Regions from separate parts of the Acidovorax sp. SRI_002 genome, predicted to be linked through region 2. Evidence: predicted binding sites of a transcription regulator. Region 2 holds the regulator's gene; the other holds the start of a gene.
What was found. Region 2 encodes FliA, which starts transcription of late flagellar genes. Its sites were predicted from a motif close to CTAAAGTTTNNNNNNNNNNNGCCGNTA; they were not measured.
Positions count from the first base shown of each region.

Region 1: the regulator FliA is predicted to act here: its motif matches at 2,424-2,450, upstream of AC2YJX_RS24025 (FlxA-like family protein).

Region 1 is NZ_JBYCZW010000010.1:58,591-67,257, forward strand. Features, by position in the region: gene AC2YJX_RS24010 (aldo/keto reductase) at 1-737, opposite strand, end outside; gene AC2YJX_RS24015 (YdeI/OmpD-associated family protein) at 797-1,405, opposite strand; gene AC2YJX_RS24020 (sigma-70 family RNA polymerase sigma factor) at 1,470-2,297, opposite strand; gene AC2YJX_RS24025 (FlxA-like family protein) at 2,458-2,811, shown strand; gene AC2YJX_RS24030 (flavin-dependent oxidoreductase) at 2,934-4,253, shown strand; gene AC2YJX_RS24035 (ATP-dependent Clp protease proteolytic subunit) at 4,322-4,921, shown strand; gene AC2YJX_RS24040 (Gfo/Idh/MocA family oxidoreductase) at 5,003-5,956, opposite strand; gene AC2YJX_RS24045 (class III extradiol dioxygenase subunit beta) at 5,970-6,836, opposite strand; gene ligA (protocatechuate 4,5-dioxygenase subunit alpha) at 6,839-7,279, opposite strand; gene AC2YJX_RS24055 (amidohydrolase family protein) at 7,284-8,213, opposite strand; gene AC2YJX_RS24060 (Bug family tripartite tricarboxylate transporter substrate binding protein) at 8,249-8,667, opposite strand, start outside.
Region 2 is NZ_JBYCZW010000008.1:42,547-51,213, reverse strand. Features, by position in the region: gene flgE (flagellar hook protein FlgE) at 1-595, opposite strand, end outside; gene AC2YJX_RS21150 (flagellar hook assembly protein FlgD) at 635-1,291, opposite strand; gene flgC (flagellar basal body rod protein FlgC) at 1,307-1,711, opposite strand; gene flgB (flagellar basal body rod protein FlgB) at 1,748-2,206, opposite strand; gene flgA (flagellar basal body P-ring formation chaperone FlgA) at 2,427-3,227, shown strand; gene flgM (flagellar biosynthesis anti-sigma factor FlgM) at 3,321-3,641, shown strand; gene AC2YJX_RS21125 (hypothetical protein) at 3,713-4,087, shown strand; gene AC2YJX_RS21120 (RNA polymerase sigma factor FliA) at 4,351-5,067, opposite strand; gene AC2YJX_RS21115 (hypothetical protein) at 5,362-6,159, opposite strand; gene flhF (flagellar biosynthesis GTPase FlhF) at 6,152-7,648, opposite strand; gene flhA (flagellar biosynthesis protein FlhA) at 7,645-8,667, opposite strand, start outside.

The sequences.
Region 1 (8,667 bases), on a different contig from region 2:
AGCTTCAGGTTGGCCGCATACGCCTCGGGTGCAAAACGCGGCATGGCACGGCGGATGTCCTTGGCGTCCAGCGTGCTCACATCGGTCAAGCCGCCACACAAGAAACCCCGCGCCACCGGGCTGAACGCCACAAAGGCCACGCCCAGCTCGCGGCAGGCGTCCAGAACGGCAATCTCGGGGTTGCGCGTCCACAGCGAATACTCGGTCTGCACCGCCGTGATCGGGAACTCGGCATGCGCGCGGCGCAGCGTGGCAGCTGACACCTCGGAGAGACCCACAGTGCGAATGTGCCCCCGCCGCACCAGCTCGCCCAGTGCGCCCACGCTTTCCTCAATCGGCACGCTCTTGTCCCAGCGGTGCAGGTAATACAGGTCGATCACATCGGTCTGCAGGCGGCGCAGGCTGTCTTCGCAGGTCTTTCGCAGCGTATCTGGCCGCCCGTCGATCACGCGCACCAGCTTGCCGTCACCCGCCACATCCACGCCCTGCATGCCGCATTTGCTGGCCAGCGTGAAGCGGCTGCGGTGCTGCTTCATCACACGGCCCACCAGGGTTTCGTTGGCTCCAAAGCCATAGAGCGTGGCGGTGTCGAACAGCGTCACGCCCGCATCAAGTGCAGCCAGCAGCACGCGCTCGCCCTGCTCGGCAGACACCGGCGCGCCATAGGCGTGCGACAGGTTCATGCAGCCCAGGCCGATGGCCGAGACGGAGAAAGGTCCAAGGTTTCTTTGTTGCATGCCGCGAGCTTACGGCAAGCGCGGCAACCCAGCGGGTGGCTCGGGCTTGGGTGCGGGGCCTAAGATTTTGCGGCCGATGGCCGCTTGGCCCACAGCTCAATGCGCTCACCCGCAGCGCAGGCGGCCACCAACTCCGCAAACCGTGCCTCGCGGGTCGCATCGCGCTTGGCGGATGCGACCCAGTGCAGCATGCTCTTGCGATAGCTGGGTGGCGTGGACTCCTGAAAGAACCGCCACGCGGCCTTGTTGCGCTGGAAGGCGCGCTGCAGCGACGCCGGCAGCTCGACCACTGCCGCCTGCTCGTGGGAATAGATGGCCGACTTGTGCGCCTTGCGGTGGGCAAAGGCCGCGAGCCCCGCGGGCGTCATGCGGCCCGCCGCCTGCAACTGCTCCACCTTGGCGATGTTGACAGCGCTCCAGATGGACGACGGCTTGCGCGGGGTGAAGCGGATCGAATACGTGTGCTCGTCAATGCGCCGCCGGATGCCATCGATCCAGCCAAAGCACAGGGCTTCGTCCACCGACTCCGACCATCCCATGCTGGGGCGGCCCGAACCCACCTTGTGAAAGCCCACCAGCAACTCCGGCGCGCTGTCTGCATGGCGCTCCAGCCACTGGCGGAACGCCTTCGGGGTGGCAAAGAAGGTGGGGGTGGTCTGGGAGGCCATGGTGCTGCGAACGTCTTTTTGTGAAGGCGGGCGGCTGGCAATTGCTGTTGTGCGGGTGCGTCGGCTAGGACACCACGCCTTCGTGCGCCAGCTCGGCGCATGGCCCCAGGGGCAACACGCACAGTGTCACGCCGTCGAGCGTGAGCACCAAACCCAGTTGCCCGCCTACCTGCACCACACCACCCGCCGTGGCCCGTGGGCGTCGGGCTTGGTGCTGCAACGGGAGCACGGCATGCACCGCACCATGTATGGCCAATGCACTGACCGGCGGCTGGCGCAGCAGGGCCCACAGGCCCTGTGCGTCCCGCGATTGCAGCGACTGCAGGTACAGGCGCAGCACCGCAGGGTCGGCGTCCTTGGATTCATCGCGCCCATCACCACAGCGGGCCTCCTCTTCGGCCCGCCGCAGGCGTTGCAACGCGCGGCGCAATTGCTGGCGGCTGGCCGCTTCCGTCCGGCCGGTAGCCTGCGCCAGCTCGGCGTGGCTGGCATCGAACACCGCATGCAGCAGCACCGCAGCCCCCTCCACGGGCGTCACACACGCCGCCAGTCGCCGCAGCGCGAGCGTGGCTTGCTGCGCCAGCGCGGCATCGGCCTCTGCCGAAGGCGCGACCGAAACGAGGGCATCCCCTTGCGCTGCCTGGATGGTCTCTGCCGCCCACTGCGCCATCCACTGACGGCGACGCAGTCGATCAATGGCCAGGTTGCGCACTACCGTCAGCAGCCACGCCTGGGCGGCATTGAGCGCCGGGGCGTTGGCCTCCAGCGCACGCACATAGGCGTCCTGCACGGCGTCCTCGGCCTCGACCGGGCCCAGCAGGCGCGTAGCGGCACGCAGCAAGGTGCTGCGGCTGGCGTTCACCAGCGCCAACAGGTGTTCATCGTTCTGCATCGGGGCATGGTGCCACAGGCTGAAGCAGGCCACACATCGGCAGGGCAATGACTCGCAGGCTGTTGTCACTACCTCCGTCACATGGGTTGGCGGCGTTCAACAGACCGCAGCGCGAGGGGGCGGCCGGTCAACTTTCCCGGCGCCTTGCCGATAACCAGGGATGCAAATTGCCAGCACCACCTCCACCACCGGCCCGGTCTCTTCGTCCAATGGCAGCAGCGACATCGCCAAGCTGCAAAAGCAGCTGCGCGAGTTGACCGAGCAGCTCAAGGGCGTGGCCAGCTCCGACATGGACGCCAAGGCCAAGCAGCAGAAGGCCAAGTTGCTGCAGGCCCAGATTCAGATGGTGCAGGCCCAGATCACGGCGATACAGCGCGCGCAACAGCAAGAGCAGCAACGGGCCCAGGCGGCGAAGGCCGAAGGCGCGGCGGCCAGTGCCGCGCAGCAGCAGAAGGCCCAATCGGTAAAGAATCCACCTGCTGGGCTGGGCAACAACGTCGATACCTACGCCTGACAAGAACGGCTTTCTGAACGGGTGGCCTCTGCCTGCGCCCCCCGCCCCGGCATACACCAGCGCCGCATTCGCCTGCGGCGTCCGCGACAAGCTCCGCCCGCCATTGCATGGACAATCTCGGCATGTCTGGCGCACCTACTACCACTTCACATCCCTCTTCCGCCCACCCCGTCTTGATCGCCGGTGGTGGCATTGGTGGCATGGCCACTGCCCTGACCCTGCACCAGATCGGCGTGCCCTGCATCGTCTTTGAATCAGTGCCCGAGCTGCAGCCGCTGGGCGTGGGCATCAACCTGCAGCCCAATGCCGTACGAGAACTGCACGACCTGGGGTTTGGCAACGAAGTGCTGGACACCATTGGCCTGCAGGCGCGCGAATGGGCCCTGGTGGGCCGCAACGGGAACGAGGTGTACGCCGAGCCACGCGGCCTGCAGGCGGGCTACCACTGGCCGCAGTATTCGGTGCACCGGGGGCAGCTGCAGATGATGCTGTTCAACGCCGTGCGAGAACGCCTGGGTGACGATGCTGTGCAATTGGGACAGCGGGTGGTGGGCTACCGGCAAGATGCCGACGGTGTGACGGCGATCATCGAGACACGCGATGGTGAACGCCGGGAAGTGGACGGATCGCTGCTGATCGCCGCCGATGGCCTGCACTCGGCCGTGCGGGCGCAGATGCACCCCGCGCAGCCGCCCATCCAGTGGGGCGGTGCCATCATGTGGCGCGGCACCACGCCGGGGGTGCCTGTGCGCACGGGTGCTTCGTTTGTGGGCGTGGGCTCGCTGCGGCACCGTGTGGTGTTCTACCCCATCACACCGCCCGACCCGGCCACGGGCTTGGCCACCATCAACTGGATCGCCGAGATCACGGTGGACAACCAGGGCGGCTGGCAGCAGGGCGACTGGAACCGGCGTGTGGCGCTGGAGGAATTCGCTCACCACTTTGACGGCTGGAACTACAGCTGGCTGGACGTGCCCGCGATGCTGCGGGGTGCGAAGGACATTTTTGAGTACCCTATGATCGACCGCGACCCCGTGCCCACCTGGGTGGACGGCCGCGTGGCGCTGCTGGGCGATGCCGCACATGTGATGTACCCCGTGGGCTCCAACGGCGCCAGCCAGGCCATTGTGGATGCGCGCGTGCTGGGGGCGCAGTTCATCGCGCAGGGCGTGGGCCCGCAGGCGCTGCGGGCCTATGACGACCAGCTGTGCAAGGACATCTCGGCGCTGGTGCTGCGCAACCGGGGCTCCGGCCCCTTTGGCCTGTTGGGGCTGGTGGACGAGTGCTGCGGCGGGGTGTTCGAGCACATCGACGACGTGCTGCCGCGCGAAGAGCGCGAGGGCTTCATGGCCCGCTACAAGGCGGCGGCGGGGTTTGCGATCGAGACGCTGAATGCGGCGCCGCCCACCATTGCACCGGGGCAACGCGTGGCCGCAGGCTGAGGGGTGTCACGCCCGGCGTGTCTCGTTCGTCAAGGCAGTCCTGTCACTCTTTTCAAGGACCTGCCCCCATGGACACGCCAGACACCAACAACCCATCCTCCACCCAAGGCTCCGAGCCGCGCACGTCGTATCTGGAAGAAAAGGCCTTCAAGGCCCGCACCCTGCTGGTCTTCGGCACCATCACCGACACCCTGGCCGCCGATGTGGCGCGGCGGCTGATTGCGCTGGATGCCGAGAGCGCCGAGCCCATCGACATGCTGGTGAGCTCGCCCGGTGGGCACCTGGAGTCGGGCGACACGATGCATGACCTGGTGCGCTTCATCACCGCGCCGGTGAACATGATCGGCACCGGCTGGGTGGGCAGCGCGGCGACGCACCTGTACCTGGCGGCGCCGCGCGAGCGGCGGTTCTGCCTGCCGAATACGCGCTTTTTGATCCACCAGCCCAGCGGGGGCGCAGGTGGCCCGGCCAGCGACATTGCCATCCAGGCGCGAGAGATTGTGAAAGCCCGCGAGCGCATTGCGCGCACCATTGCCCGGCAGACGGGCAAGCCGCTGGAGGTGGTGCTGGCCGACATCGAACGCGATCACTGGCTGTCGGCCGAAGAGGCGGTGGACTACGGCCTGGTCTCGCGCATCATCGAGAACAAAGCGGCTTTGAAGGGGTGAAGCAGCACGCCCCTTTAAGCTATTAAATACATAGCTGCTAGCGCTTGATGGATGAGCGCTAGCAGCTTATTTGGCTTGAAATCAGCCTGCGTTGAGCTGCAGCTCCAGGTTGTGCAGCACCTGGTAGCACGGCAGCACCTGCGCCACGCTGGCGTTGGGCTCGCGGCCTTCCTTGATGGCGGCGAAGAACTCGCGGTCCTGAAGCTCGATGCCGTTCATGCTCACATCGACCTTGCTCACGTCGATCTTTTCTTCCTTGCCATTCACCAGGTCGTCGTAGCGCGCGATGTAGGTGGCGGTGTCGCCGATGTAGCGGAAGAAGGTGCCCAGCGGGCCGTCGTTGTTGAAGCTCAAGCTCAGCGTGCAGATGGCGCCGTTGGCCGCCTTGAGCTGGATGCTCATGTCCATCGCAATGCCCAGCGTGGGGTGGATAGGACCCTGGATGGCGTTGGCCTTCACGATGGGGCTGCCCGCCTGGTAGGCGAACAGGTCCACGGTGTGCGCAGCGTGGTGCCACAGCAGGTGGTCCGTCCAGCTGCGGGCCTGGCCCAGCGCGTTCATGTTGGTGCGGCGGAAGAAGTAGGTCTGCACATCCATCTGCTGGATGTTGAACTCGCCCGCCGTGATTTTCTTGTGCACGTACTGGTGGCTGGGGTTGAAGCGGCGGGTGTGGCCGCACATGGCCACCAGGTCGGTCTGCTTTTGCAGGGCGACGACTTTCTCGCCATCGGCCAGCACGTCGCACAGCGGGATCTCGACCTGCACGTGCTTGCCCGCCTCCAGGCAGGCAACGGTCTGGCTGGCGTGCATCTGCGTGGGTGTGCACAGGATGACGGCGTCCACTTCCTTGATGGCCAGGCTGTCCTTCAGCTCGGTGGTGACATGCTTGATGCCGTACTTGTCGGCCACTTCCTGGGTCTTGGCGAGGTCGCGGCTGATGAGGGAGACGACTTCGACGCCGTCAATGTTCTTGATGCCGTCCAGGTGCTTGATGCCGAAGGCGCCGGCGCCGGCGAGTGCGACTTTGATGGTCATGGTGTGTGTCCTTTTACGTGTTCTCAAGAATCAGATGGCCCACGGCGGTGTTGGACGCGGGCACATGGTAGAAGCGGTGCGCCAGCTTCGGCGGCTTGCCACCGGCCACGTCGGCCATCGCGCCACGCGCGATGAGCCACATCACCAGCTCGATGCCCTCGCTGCCCGCTTCACGCACGTAGTCGATGTGCGGAATGCTGGCGGCGGCCTCGGGGTCATTGATGAGCTTGTCGAGGAAGGCGTTGTCAAACTCTTTGTTGATGAGGCCTGCGCGCGGCCCCTGCAGCTGGTGGCTCATGCCACCCGTGCCCCAGATGTGTACGTTCAGGTCTTCGTCATAGCTCTCCACAGCCTTGCGAATGGCCTGGCCCAGGTTGTAGCAGCGGCGGCCGCTGGGCACGGGGTACTGCACCACGTTCACGGCGAACGGGATCACCGGGCAGGGCCAGGCGCCCTTCACGGGGTCTTGTTCGCCAAACATCAGCGACAGGGGCACGGTCAGGCCGTGGTCCACGGCCATCTTGTTGACGATGGTGAGGTCAAAGTCCTGCTGGATGACCGACTGCGCAATGTGCGCGGCCAGGTCAGGATGACCAATGACCTTGGGCACGGGGCGCGGGCCAAAACCTTCGTCTGCCACTTCGTACTCGGCTGCGGTGCCGATGGCGAACGTGGGGATCAGGTCCAGACTGAAGGCCGTGGCGTGGTCGTTGTAGACCAGGAAGATCACGTCGGGCTTGTTGTCCTTGATCCACTGCTTGCCAAAGTCGTAGCCCGCGAACACGGGCTTCCAGTAGTCTTCGTGGGTCTTGCCCAGGTCCATGGCCGCGCCAATGGCTGGCACGTGCGACGTGAACACGGAGGCGGTGATTCTGGCCATCGTCAAATTCCTTTCTTGCCCGCGCTACCTTGCGGCTGGCGGTGGGCCTGAGCGTCGCCATCTTCGCCCACGTAGCGGTTGCCTTCGGCGCTGCGGCCGCCGTTGATCATCATGTTGCGGTATTCCTCTTCGGTCATGCCGGTCATGCTGCCCGCCATCTGCTGAAAGCTCTTGCCGTCGGTGGAGCCGATCTTGGCCAGGAAGTAGATGTTGCCGCCCAGGCGAATGCACCAGTTGAGGTCGCGCGCCAGCACGGCCTGCTTCTGCTCTTCGGTCATCGCCCATTCGTCCAGGTAGGCACGTTCGTTGGCCTTGAAGCGGACGCGGTTCTCGGCCTTCATCAGGCTCATGCAGAACTGGTTGAGCCAGTAGCCCTTGCGGCTTTGCTCGGCGTCGAAGATGGTCGTGCCGGGCACGTCGAGGTAGGGTTTATCGAGAGACATGGTGTCAGTCCTCCACGGTGACTTCTTCGGGCCAGTACAGGCGCATGGGGTTGTCCACCAGCAGCTTCTTTTGCAACTCCGGTGTCGTTGCGATGTGCGGGATGAAGTCCACCAGCAGGCCATCATCGGGCATGTGGTCCTTGAGGTTGGGGTGGGGCCAGTCGGTGCCCCAGAGCACACGGTCGGGGAACTCTTCCACCACGCGGCGGGCGAAGGGGATCACGTCGGTGTAGGCGTTCTGCTCGCCGTTCAGGGCCTTGGGGCCAGTCACGGAGAGGCGCTCGGGGCAGCTCACCTTGCTCCACACATTGGGGTGCTGGCGCATGAACTTCAGGAACAGCTCGAACTCCGGTCCATCCACGGGCTTGCTCACATCGGGGCGGCCCATGTGGTCCACCACCACGGTGGTGGGCAGGGCGGTGAAGAAGTCCCACAGCTCGGGCAGGTCCACCGCCTCGAAGTAGATCACCACATGCCAGCCCAGTTGGTGGATGCGCGCGGCAATCTCCATCAGCTCGTCCTTGGGCGTGAAGTCCACCAGACGCTTGACGAAATTGAAGCGCACGCCACGCACACCGGCGTCGTGCATGGCCTGCAGTTCTTCGTCAGTGACCGAGCGCTTGACGGTGGCCACGCCACGCGCTTTGCCGCCCGAGTGCACCAGCGCATCGACCATGGCGCGGTTGTCCGCGCCGTGGCAGGTGGCCTGCACCACCACGTTGCGCGCAAAGCCCAAGTGGTCGCGCAGCGCATACAGCTGGTGTTTGCTCGCGTCGCAGGGCGTGTACTTGCGCTCGGGGGCGTAGGGGAACTCGGCGCCGGGGCCGAACACGTGGCAGTGGGCATCCACGGCGCCTGCGGGCACCTGGAACCGGGGTTTGCTCGGACCCGCGTACCAGTCGAGCCAGCCAGGGGTTTTTGTGAATTCGCTCATGCGCGTACTCCTTGGTTTTTTTGCAGGCTCGCAGATCAGTCGAGGGACACGTTGGCCTTGCGGATCACGTCGCCAAAGCGCTGGCTCTCGTCCTTGACGAACTGGTTGAACTGGGCGCGGGTGGTGGGGAACTGCTCGTAGCCAAAGGTCTTGAACTTCTCGGCCACTTCGGGGCCGGTCAGGGCCTGTTCGATGTCCTTGCGGATCTTGTCGGCCACGGCAGCGGGCAGGCCGGGCGGCACGGCAATGGCGTTCCAGCCCGTGACGGCAAAGTCCTTGGGGCCACCCGATTCGGCCACGGTGGGCACGTCGGGGAACTCGGCCGAGCGCTGGGGCCCGGCAAACGCCAGCAGGCGCAGCTTGCCCGCGCGGTACAGCGGGCCTGCTGTGGCGGCGCTGCCCAGCGCAAAGTCGATCTCGCCGGTGGAGACCGAGGTGTAGAGCTGCGTGGTCT
Region 2 (8,667 bases):
TGTCGAACACGTTGATCGACGTGCCGTAGGTGGCGCGCGGTGTGGCCGGGATGGGCGGCGTGGCGGCAGGGTCGCCGGCCGCATCGGTGGCCGTGGCCGGCAGGTTGAATGCTGCCGTGATCGTGGTGGTCTGCTTGGCAGGGATGGGCTCGGAGGTGGGGAACACCATCGGGATGGGGTCGGTGCCCGAACGCAGGCCGGTGACCGGGTCCACGGGGTAGCCCATCACGTTGGCGTTGTCGTTGGTGATCATGTTGCCCTCCTTGTCCAGCTTGAAGTTGCCGGAGCGGGTGTAGGCGGGTGTGCCATCGGGCAGCGTGAGCGTGAAAAAGCCGTTGCCGTTGATGGCGACATCCAGGCTGTTGCCCGTGATCGTGAGATTGCCCTGTGTGAACTGCTGGGAGACCGCGCCCACTTCGACGCCAATGCCCGCATTGGTGCCGCCGGACGAGCCGATGGCGGACGCCACCATTTCGGCAAACTCGGCCCGCGAGGCCTTGAACCCGACGGTGTTGGAGTTGGCGATGTTGTGTCCGATGACGTCGAGGTTCTTGCTGGCGGCGTTCAAGCCAGAGAGGCCTTGCTGAAAACTCATGGTGTTCTCCTGATGGGGGCTATCACTGAATCGGCCGGGTTAGACCAGGGCCTTGATCTGGCTGTAGTTGATGGTTTTGCCGTTGGCCAGGGTCAGCACCAGCTGGCCGTCCTCGGCACCTGCGGCCGTGACCTTGGACAGGGCCAGCGACGTGCTGTCGATCTTGGTCGAACCATTGACGGCACTGACGCGGAACTGCAGTCCCTCGCTGGAGCCGGTGTACTTGCTGGCATCCCACTCGAAGGTGTGGCGCCCTGCAGCCTTGGCACCCAGATCCATGGTCTCGATCACCTGGCCGCCAGCGGTCATCACCTCGACCTTCACCTTGGTGGCGGCCGAGGCCAGCTCAAAGCCACCCTTGCCGGCCTTGTCGGCCACGGCCAGCGTCGAGCCTTCGGTCATCACGTTGCGGCCAATCAGGGCCGTGCCCTGCATCACCTGCAGCGAGTTGAACTGCGCCGACATGCTCTCCATCGTCTGGTTGAGCTGCTGGATGCCGGTCACCGTGTTGATCTGCGCAATCTGCGAGGTCATCTGGGCGTTGTCCAGCGGGTTCATCGGGTCCTGGTTGTTCAGCTGTGCAACCAGCAGTTTCAGGAAGCGGTCCTGCGCGGCTGCAGGGTCGGTGGCGGCGTTGGCCTTGGTGCCGGTCGCATCGGTGACCGTGGGCGCGCTGGTGGCGGAGTTGAGGATCATGGTGGCGTCCTAGAGTTACTGGCCCATCTGCAGGGTCTTGAGGAGCAGCGACTTGGCCGTGTTCATGACCTCGACGTTGTTCTGGTAAGAGCGGGAGGCGGAGATCATGTTGACCATTTCCTCCACGGCGTTGACGTTGGAGTGCGTCACATAGCCTTCCGCGTCTGCCGACGGGTGGCTGGGGTCGTGCACACGGCGGCCGGGAACGTTGCTTTCGTTGATGGAGCTCACGCGCACACCGGCCGAGCTGTCCGCGCCCATGGGGGCGGTCTGGAATACCACCTGGCGCGCCTTGTAGGCCTGGCCGTCGGGGCCTGCCACGGCATCGACATTGGCCAGGTTGCTGGCCACCACATTGAGCCGCTGCGACTGCGCGCTGACGGCGCTGCCCGAGACGCTGAAGATGGAGAACATGGACATGGGGAGATTCGCTTTCTGCGCTGCACTGCGGATGGCTTATTGGCCCTGGATCGCGCTGAGCATGGTTTTGGCGTTGCCGTTGATGAAACGCAGCGTGGCTTCGTAGCGCACGGCGTTGTCGACAAAGTTGGCGCGCTCGCGGTCCAGGTCCACCGTGTTGTTGTCCAGGCTGGGCTGGGTCTGCACGGAATAACCCAGCGTGCCGGGTGCGCCGGTGCCCGTGCTGGCCGCTGGCAGCGGAATGTGGCGGGGGTCTGTGGCGCCCTTGGCCCCCAGGTTGCCCGTGGTGCCCACCGAGCCACCCGTGGCCAGGCGGGTCACGCCCGAGCCCAAGCCCGTGGCTTCGCGCATCGCATCGCCAAAGCTGAAATCGCGTGCCACGTAGCCCGGGGTGTCAGCGTTGGCGATGTTGCTGGCGATGGCGCGCTGGCGCTCGGCACGCACCACGAGTGCGTTGCCGAGAAAGTCCAGCCGGTTGGTCATCTTGTCAAGCATGGTTGCCTCACACCCTGGGTTGCAATAGGAGCCGGTTGGGGGTTTCCGGCGTGGTTCGATTGTGAAAGCCGCCGCTTTTTTCTAAAGCGCGAAGAACGCGGAAATGGGTGCGCAGTTTCGGGTTTTGCGCAGGGCTCGCCTGCCTATAGTTCCAGTCGTGAAAGAGTCTTTGCCGCCCCGCGCGGTCAGACCTGTTGACCTGCGATGCCCAGGAGGCCCCATGCCATCGATCTTCGTTTTCCCCTTCGTGTCCCCTTTGGTTCGCGCTGGCGCTCTGGCGATCGCCGGGCGGCGTGCTGTGGCTCGGCACGCTCTGGCGGTGGTGCTGGGGTTGACTGCAGTGGCTGGCAGCAGCGGGGCCGCGCTGGCCCAGGCGGCAGCCGACCCCAGTGCCGACCTGGGCCCGCTGACCCAACGCTGGCTGGATGACGCGATGTCGCGCAACCAGGCCTCCGGCTTGCCGCTGCGCATGGAAGTGAGCGTTGGCTCACTCGACTCGCGGCTGCGGCTGGCGCCGTGCGCGCGGGTCGAACCCTACCTGCCGGTCGGCGCCCGGCTGTGGGGCCGCACCCGCCTGGGGCTGCGCTGTGTCGAGGGGCAAACCGCATGGAACGTTTACCTGCCGGTGACCGTCAAGGCATTTGGCCCGGCTTGGGTGCTGACCGGCCCGGTGGCTCCGGGGACGGTGCTGACCGCCAATGACGCCACCGAGGCGGAAGTGGACTGGGCCGAAGAGTCGGCAGCCGTGATGGCCAACCCGGAAATGTGGGTCGGGCAGGTCGCCGCGCGCCAGCTGGTGGCCGGCCAGGCATTGCGCCAGACCATGGTGCGGCCCCCCCAGCTCTTTCGCGCAGGCGCCCAGGTCAAGGTGATTGCCCAGGGCCCTGGCTATGCAGTCACCTCCGCAGGGCAGGCCATGTCGGCAGGCGCTGCGGGGCAGATTGTTCGCATACGTATGGATAATGGCAGGATAGTCAGTGGAACTGTGAATGAGGTTGGGACGGTGGTCGTCGCTCTTTGATGACGGGGCGGTGATAAATGGCTAAAGTCCGGGCCAAATGGGTCGAAAACATTGCTACTGTGCCCCACATCAAACGGGGTGGTGGAGAGAGCGATGAAGATTGGTCAAAAACCGGAACTCCCGGGCGCCTTGGCGCAGACGGGGCTTGCCAAGCAAGCCAAAAGTCCTGCCAGCGCTGCTGAAGGAGCCGCCAAAGACGCTGCGGCTGTGTCAACCGCCGGTGTGCCCGTCACCGTCTCCACCGCTGCCCGCGCGCTGGACCAGACATCCCGTTCCACAGGTGATTTTGATGCGAGCAAGGTCAAGGCGGTGCGGGCGGCCATCGAAAAAGGCACTTTCTCGGTGGACGCCGAAGCCATTGCCGACAAGATGCTCTCCAACGCCCAGGAAATCCTGGCCCGCTCGCGCGGTTGATTCCTCAGCGTCCCGCACGCACCTTTATTGACAGACTTGGCAGGCAGGCGCTATCCACCTCACAATGCGCCATGTCCCTGGAAGAATCCCTCTCGGCTGTTGAACAGCTGATCGAAAAAGTCTCCGCCGCCCTTCTCGCGGCAGACCCCCAATCCCTGGAAAAGAACAGTGTGGCCCTGCGGGATGCAGCGGCCCAGTTCGCGCGTGTTCTTGAGCAGACTGCAGCCAGGGGTCTGCCCGTGCCTGCACAGCTGCAAAAACGAGCCCGGGCCATTGACGACATGCTTGCCGTGCACCGCGAAAGCCTGGCGCGCCTGGCCGTGAATGCCGATCGCCAGGTGGCAGGCTTGGTGCCGCAGGCGGGCACACCCTCCACCTACGGCGACGGTCGGGGCGCACAGGCCGGCAAGCCCGGCGTGGCCCGTATCTACAAATCGGCTGGTTGAGCCAAAAAAAGATAGCTGCTGGCGCTTGTCCCTGTTGGCTTTGAGAGGAAAAACCTCTCAAAGCCACGGATTACAAGTGCAAGCATCTATTGTTTTGACCGTTACCAGTGAAGGCCGGAGGATTGAACTTCGATGTCTGCTCGGCGCGGTTACCCCTGAAACGGTCGCAGCCCCCGACCAGTGCCACCGTGGAACTGGCTCCGCCAGACCACTGGTGGCGTCTCCCTTCAGGGGGAAGGCGCCGAAGGCGACTCAGGGGGTAGTCAATGCGCCCGCATCTTGGCCCGCAGGCGTGCGATGGACTGGCTGTGCAGCTGGCACACCCGAGATTCGGTCACCCCCAGCACGGCCGCGATCTCCTTGAGATTCATGTCGTGCTCGTAGTACATGCCCATGATGTGCTGCTCGCGTTCGGGCAGGGTCTTGATGGCATTCACCAGCGACATCTTGAGCCGCTGGTCGCGCAGCAATTCCAGAGGGTCTGCGTCGGCGTCTGCCACATGGCGGTCCAGAAAGCCGTCATCGTCCTCGTTGCCATGCGTCATGTCCTCCAGATACACCAGTTGTGTACCCCGAACCTTGCCGAGCAGGCTTTGGTATTCGACCAAGCTCATGCCCATCTCGCTGGCAATTTCAGACTCCAGCGGGCTGCGGCCCAGCTTCTGCTCCAGCCGGTGCACGGCGTGTTCGATGTCTTTCTGGCTCTTGCGGGAGCTGCGGCTCATCCAGTCGCCCTCGCGCAGTTCGTCCAGCATGGCGCCCCGGATGCGCTGGGTGGCAAAGGTCTCGAACTGCACACCCTGGGCCACTTCGTAGCGCGACAGGGCTTCCGCCAAGCCCATCATGCCAACCTGGATCAGGTCGTCCAGCTCCACGTTGGGAGGCAGCTTGGCGATCATGTGGTGCGCGATTCTTCGCACCAGCGGGACGTGCTGGCGGATCATCGCATCACGATCGAGCTGGCCTTTGGCGGTGTACATAGAGAGCGTGTTATGCACTTTTACGTGCCCACGAAAGCCGGGGCAAGGCCCGGCAACGAGACGCAGGACGCGCCGCAGTATCAATACTGCCAGCGGCCTGCAACGACGTGGCCGGGCCTTGCCCCGGCTTTCCCTCCGGGTTGACCCCAGAGGCAGGCACTCGCCGCGTTGCAGCACTTGTCAAGGCCCCGGCCTTGGCTGCGCACTGCGCCTTGCGATCACCAGCCTCTGGGGTCAACGTGGGTACGTAAAAGTGCATAACACGCTCTAGTCAACGGCTCCGGACAAATCAGATCAATGGCTCCGGACAAAATGCGCAGGCATGGCTGCCAAGTTGCTGGGTGGCAGCGCTGTCAGCGACTCACTGATAGTGCCCGCATTTTCCAGCAGTTGCAAGGCCAGGCGCTGGAGGTCCTGAGGGTTCTGTGTGGCGATGGTGGTCGTGCGGACGGGGCCGCCCAGATGGCGTTCCGCGCAGTCCTGCAAGGTCATCAGTGCATGCTGGGTCTTGCGCCGTTCTGCGGGCGTGGTGCCGCGCAGCAAAGCCGCCACCATACAGGGCAGTCCTGTGTGCACCGCGATCTGTTTGAGGCTCTTGTAACTGGTCAGCACACCAGCCGAGCCGTCGCCCATCACCACCAGCGGTACGGTGGCGGTGTGCGTCAGCAGCGGCCCCAGCGTGGCCGCAGGCGCGTGCAGCACGATCAGCCCGTAGGTTCGGAAATAGGGCAGCAGACAGGGCAGGGGTGCGGTCTCGTTGCGGCTGGCCTCGCGGCTGATGCGCTGCAGGCCTTTGGCTGCGGGAATCACTGCCAGCGATGAGGCCATGGCCCCCATGTTGAGGCTGACGCCCTCGTTCCACGGCGCTTGTTGCAGCAGGTGCAGCAAACCCGGGTACTCATCCGTCTCCTGCGCTGTGCCGTCGAGCACCACGACCGGGTAGCCCAGGCGCTGCAGGCTGGCGCAGATCTGCCAGAGCGTCTCCAGCCCGGTGCCCGCGTTGTCCTGGCTGGCAACAGCCACCACGCGCAGCTCTGACTGCGGAGTGAAGCTGTGCAGGCCGGCTGCCTGATGAAAGGCGATATCAAGCATCGACCAGCCCCCGTTCGTTCATGGTGTCGGGCGAATGCGAGAAGAAGAAATTCAGGTCGGTCGCCTTGGGGTCGAAGGCCGACTTGGCAGGCGCGCGCATGGAGGTGCTGATGAGCTTGTGCGCATCGGCACGTTCCCAGTCTTCCGGCACACGCTGGCCGTTGGTCACGCCGCGCAGCACCATCTGGTGGCGGATCAGTGCGTCGATGGCGGGGCCCAGCTTCACGGCCTCGTCCACCTTGGACAAGATGGCTTGCTGGGAACCTTCGGTCTTGAATGCAGTGAGCACGTCATCGAGCGTGTCGCCATGGCAGCCCGCGTTGAGCACCAGCAGGCGGTTGACGTGGGGCAGATCCAGCACGTCCAGCATGTCGCGCTTGCGCGGGTCGCGGGGGGCCACACCGGTGGTGTCGATCAGCACCATCTTCTTGCCGCTGAGCAGGCCCAGCAGGTCTTGCAGCGCGGCGCGGTCGTGCGCCAGATGGGCCACGATGCCCAGCATGCGGCCGTAGCTGCGCAACTGCTCGTGCGCGCCCACGCGGTAGGTGTCCAGCGTGATCAGGCCCACGCTGCCCGGGCCATGGATGCGCGCACACAGCGCGGCCAGCTTGGCCGTGGTCGTGGTCTTGCCCACGCCGGTGGATCCCACCATCGCGAAGATGCCGCCTTGCTCATACAGCGGAGGCTCGGCCAGATCGGTCTTGAGGTTGCGCTCCAGCACTTCCATCAGCCAGCGCACCGACTCGGCGGCCGACAGGTCTTCGGGCATGCGCTCGAGCACGGCGCGGGCCAAAGATGGAGAGTAGCCTGCACGGATCATCTTGAGCATGAGGTTGGACTGGATCGGGTTCTGGCGCGCCTGGCCTAGCCAGGCCATGGTGTTAAAGCGGTCTTCGATCAACTCCCTCATGGCATGGAGTTCATTCATCACGCTTTGCTGGTTGTTGTTCGACTGGGCCAGGTGGGCGCTGGCGGCTTCCTGCCGGCGGCGTGGAGGCTCCGGTGGAATGTCCATGGGGATGCTGCGCAGCGGGTTGTGGCGCACCACGGCGGGTGCTGGCATGCGTTCGCGCTCGGGCTCCTGGTCGCGGCTGCGCTCCGACAAGGTTTGTGGTTCGGCCGGGCCGTTGAGCGCCTCGTGGCGGCGGCGCAGCATGCGCTCGCGCACGTAGTCCTGGAACGACAGCGTGCTCATCGCCAGCTGCTCGGTGTCTTCCTCGACTGCGTTGCGGCCCAGGGTGCTGACTGCGGCGGCCTGGCTGGCGCGCTGGGGGGCGCTGCGCGCCGGTGTGGGGGCCAGCAAGGGCGGGTTGCTGGACGCGCCTGCACTTCCATCCAGGGCCGACAGCGTGTCTTCGGCCGTGGCCACAACCTCGACGCCGTTGGCCGTGGGGCGGTTGGACAGGATGAGGGTGCCCTCTCCAAAGGCCATGCGCGCCTTGGCCAATGCCTCGCGGGAGGTGGGGGCGGTAAAGCGTTTGATGTTCATGCTGATGCACCTCTAAGGATCGGCCCAATGCGGATGGTGTGGGTCTCTGGAATTTCACTGTGCGCAAGCACCTGCAGCCGGGGCGCCACACGGCGCACCAGGCGGGAGATGGCGTTGCGGATCTGGTCGGGAACCAGCAGGCAGGCTGGCAGGCCCATCTCTTCCTGCTTGAGGGCCACCTCGGCGGCCTTTTGCGTGAGGATGTCGGCCACGCCGGGGTCCAGAGCCGGTCCTGCTGCGTTGCCCAGGGCTTGCACCAGCAGGCGTTCCAGGCCCGGCTCGATGGCAATGACGTTGAGTTCGCGGGTGGGGCCGTAAATCTGCTGGACGATGGCGGGCGACAGCGCAATGCGCACGCGGCGGGCCAGCTCGACCGGGTCTGTGATGCCACCAGCGTGCTCGGCCAGCGTTTCGATGATGGTCCGGATATCGCGGATGTGCACAGACTCTTCCAGCAGCAGCTGGAGGACCTTCTGGAACGTTGCGATAGAGACCATTTTGGGGACCACTTCTTCGATGAGCTTGGGGGCCAGCTTGGCCACGTGCTCCACCAGTTGCTGGGTTTCTGTGCGACTCAGAAGCTTGGCGGCTTGCACTTGCATCAAGTGTGACAAATGGGTGGCCATCACGGTTTCGGAATCAACGACGGTAAAACCCGCCATTTGTGCGGCTTCCTTCTGCCGTTCGTCGATCCAGTGGGCTGGCAGGCCAAAAGCGGGGTCGGTGGTGGGGGTGCCAATCAGGGGCGTGGTGATACCGCCGGGGTTGATGGCCAGGAACATGCCAGGGAAGGCCTCGCCTTCGCCCACCACCACGCCACGCAGCGTGATGCGGTAGCCGCTGGGCTTGAGTTCGAGGTTGTCGCGCACGTGCACGGCGGGGGGCAGGAAGCCCACCTCCTGCGCAAACTTGCGGCGCACGCCCTTGATGCGGGTGAGCAGGTCGCCCTGGCGGCTCTTGTCCACCAGGCTGATCAGGCGGTAGCCCAGCTCCAGGCCCAGCAGGTCTATGGGTTGCAG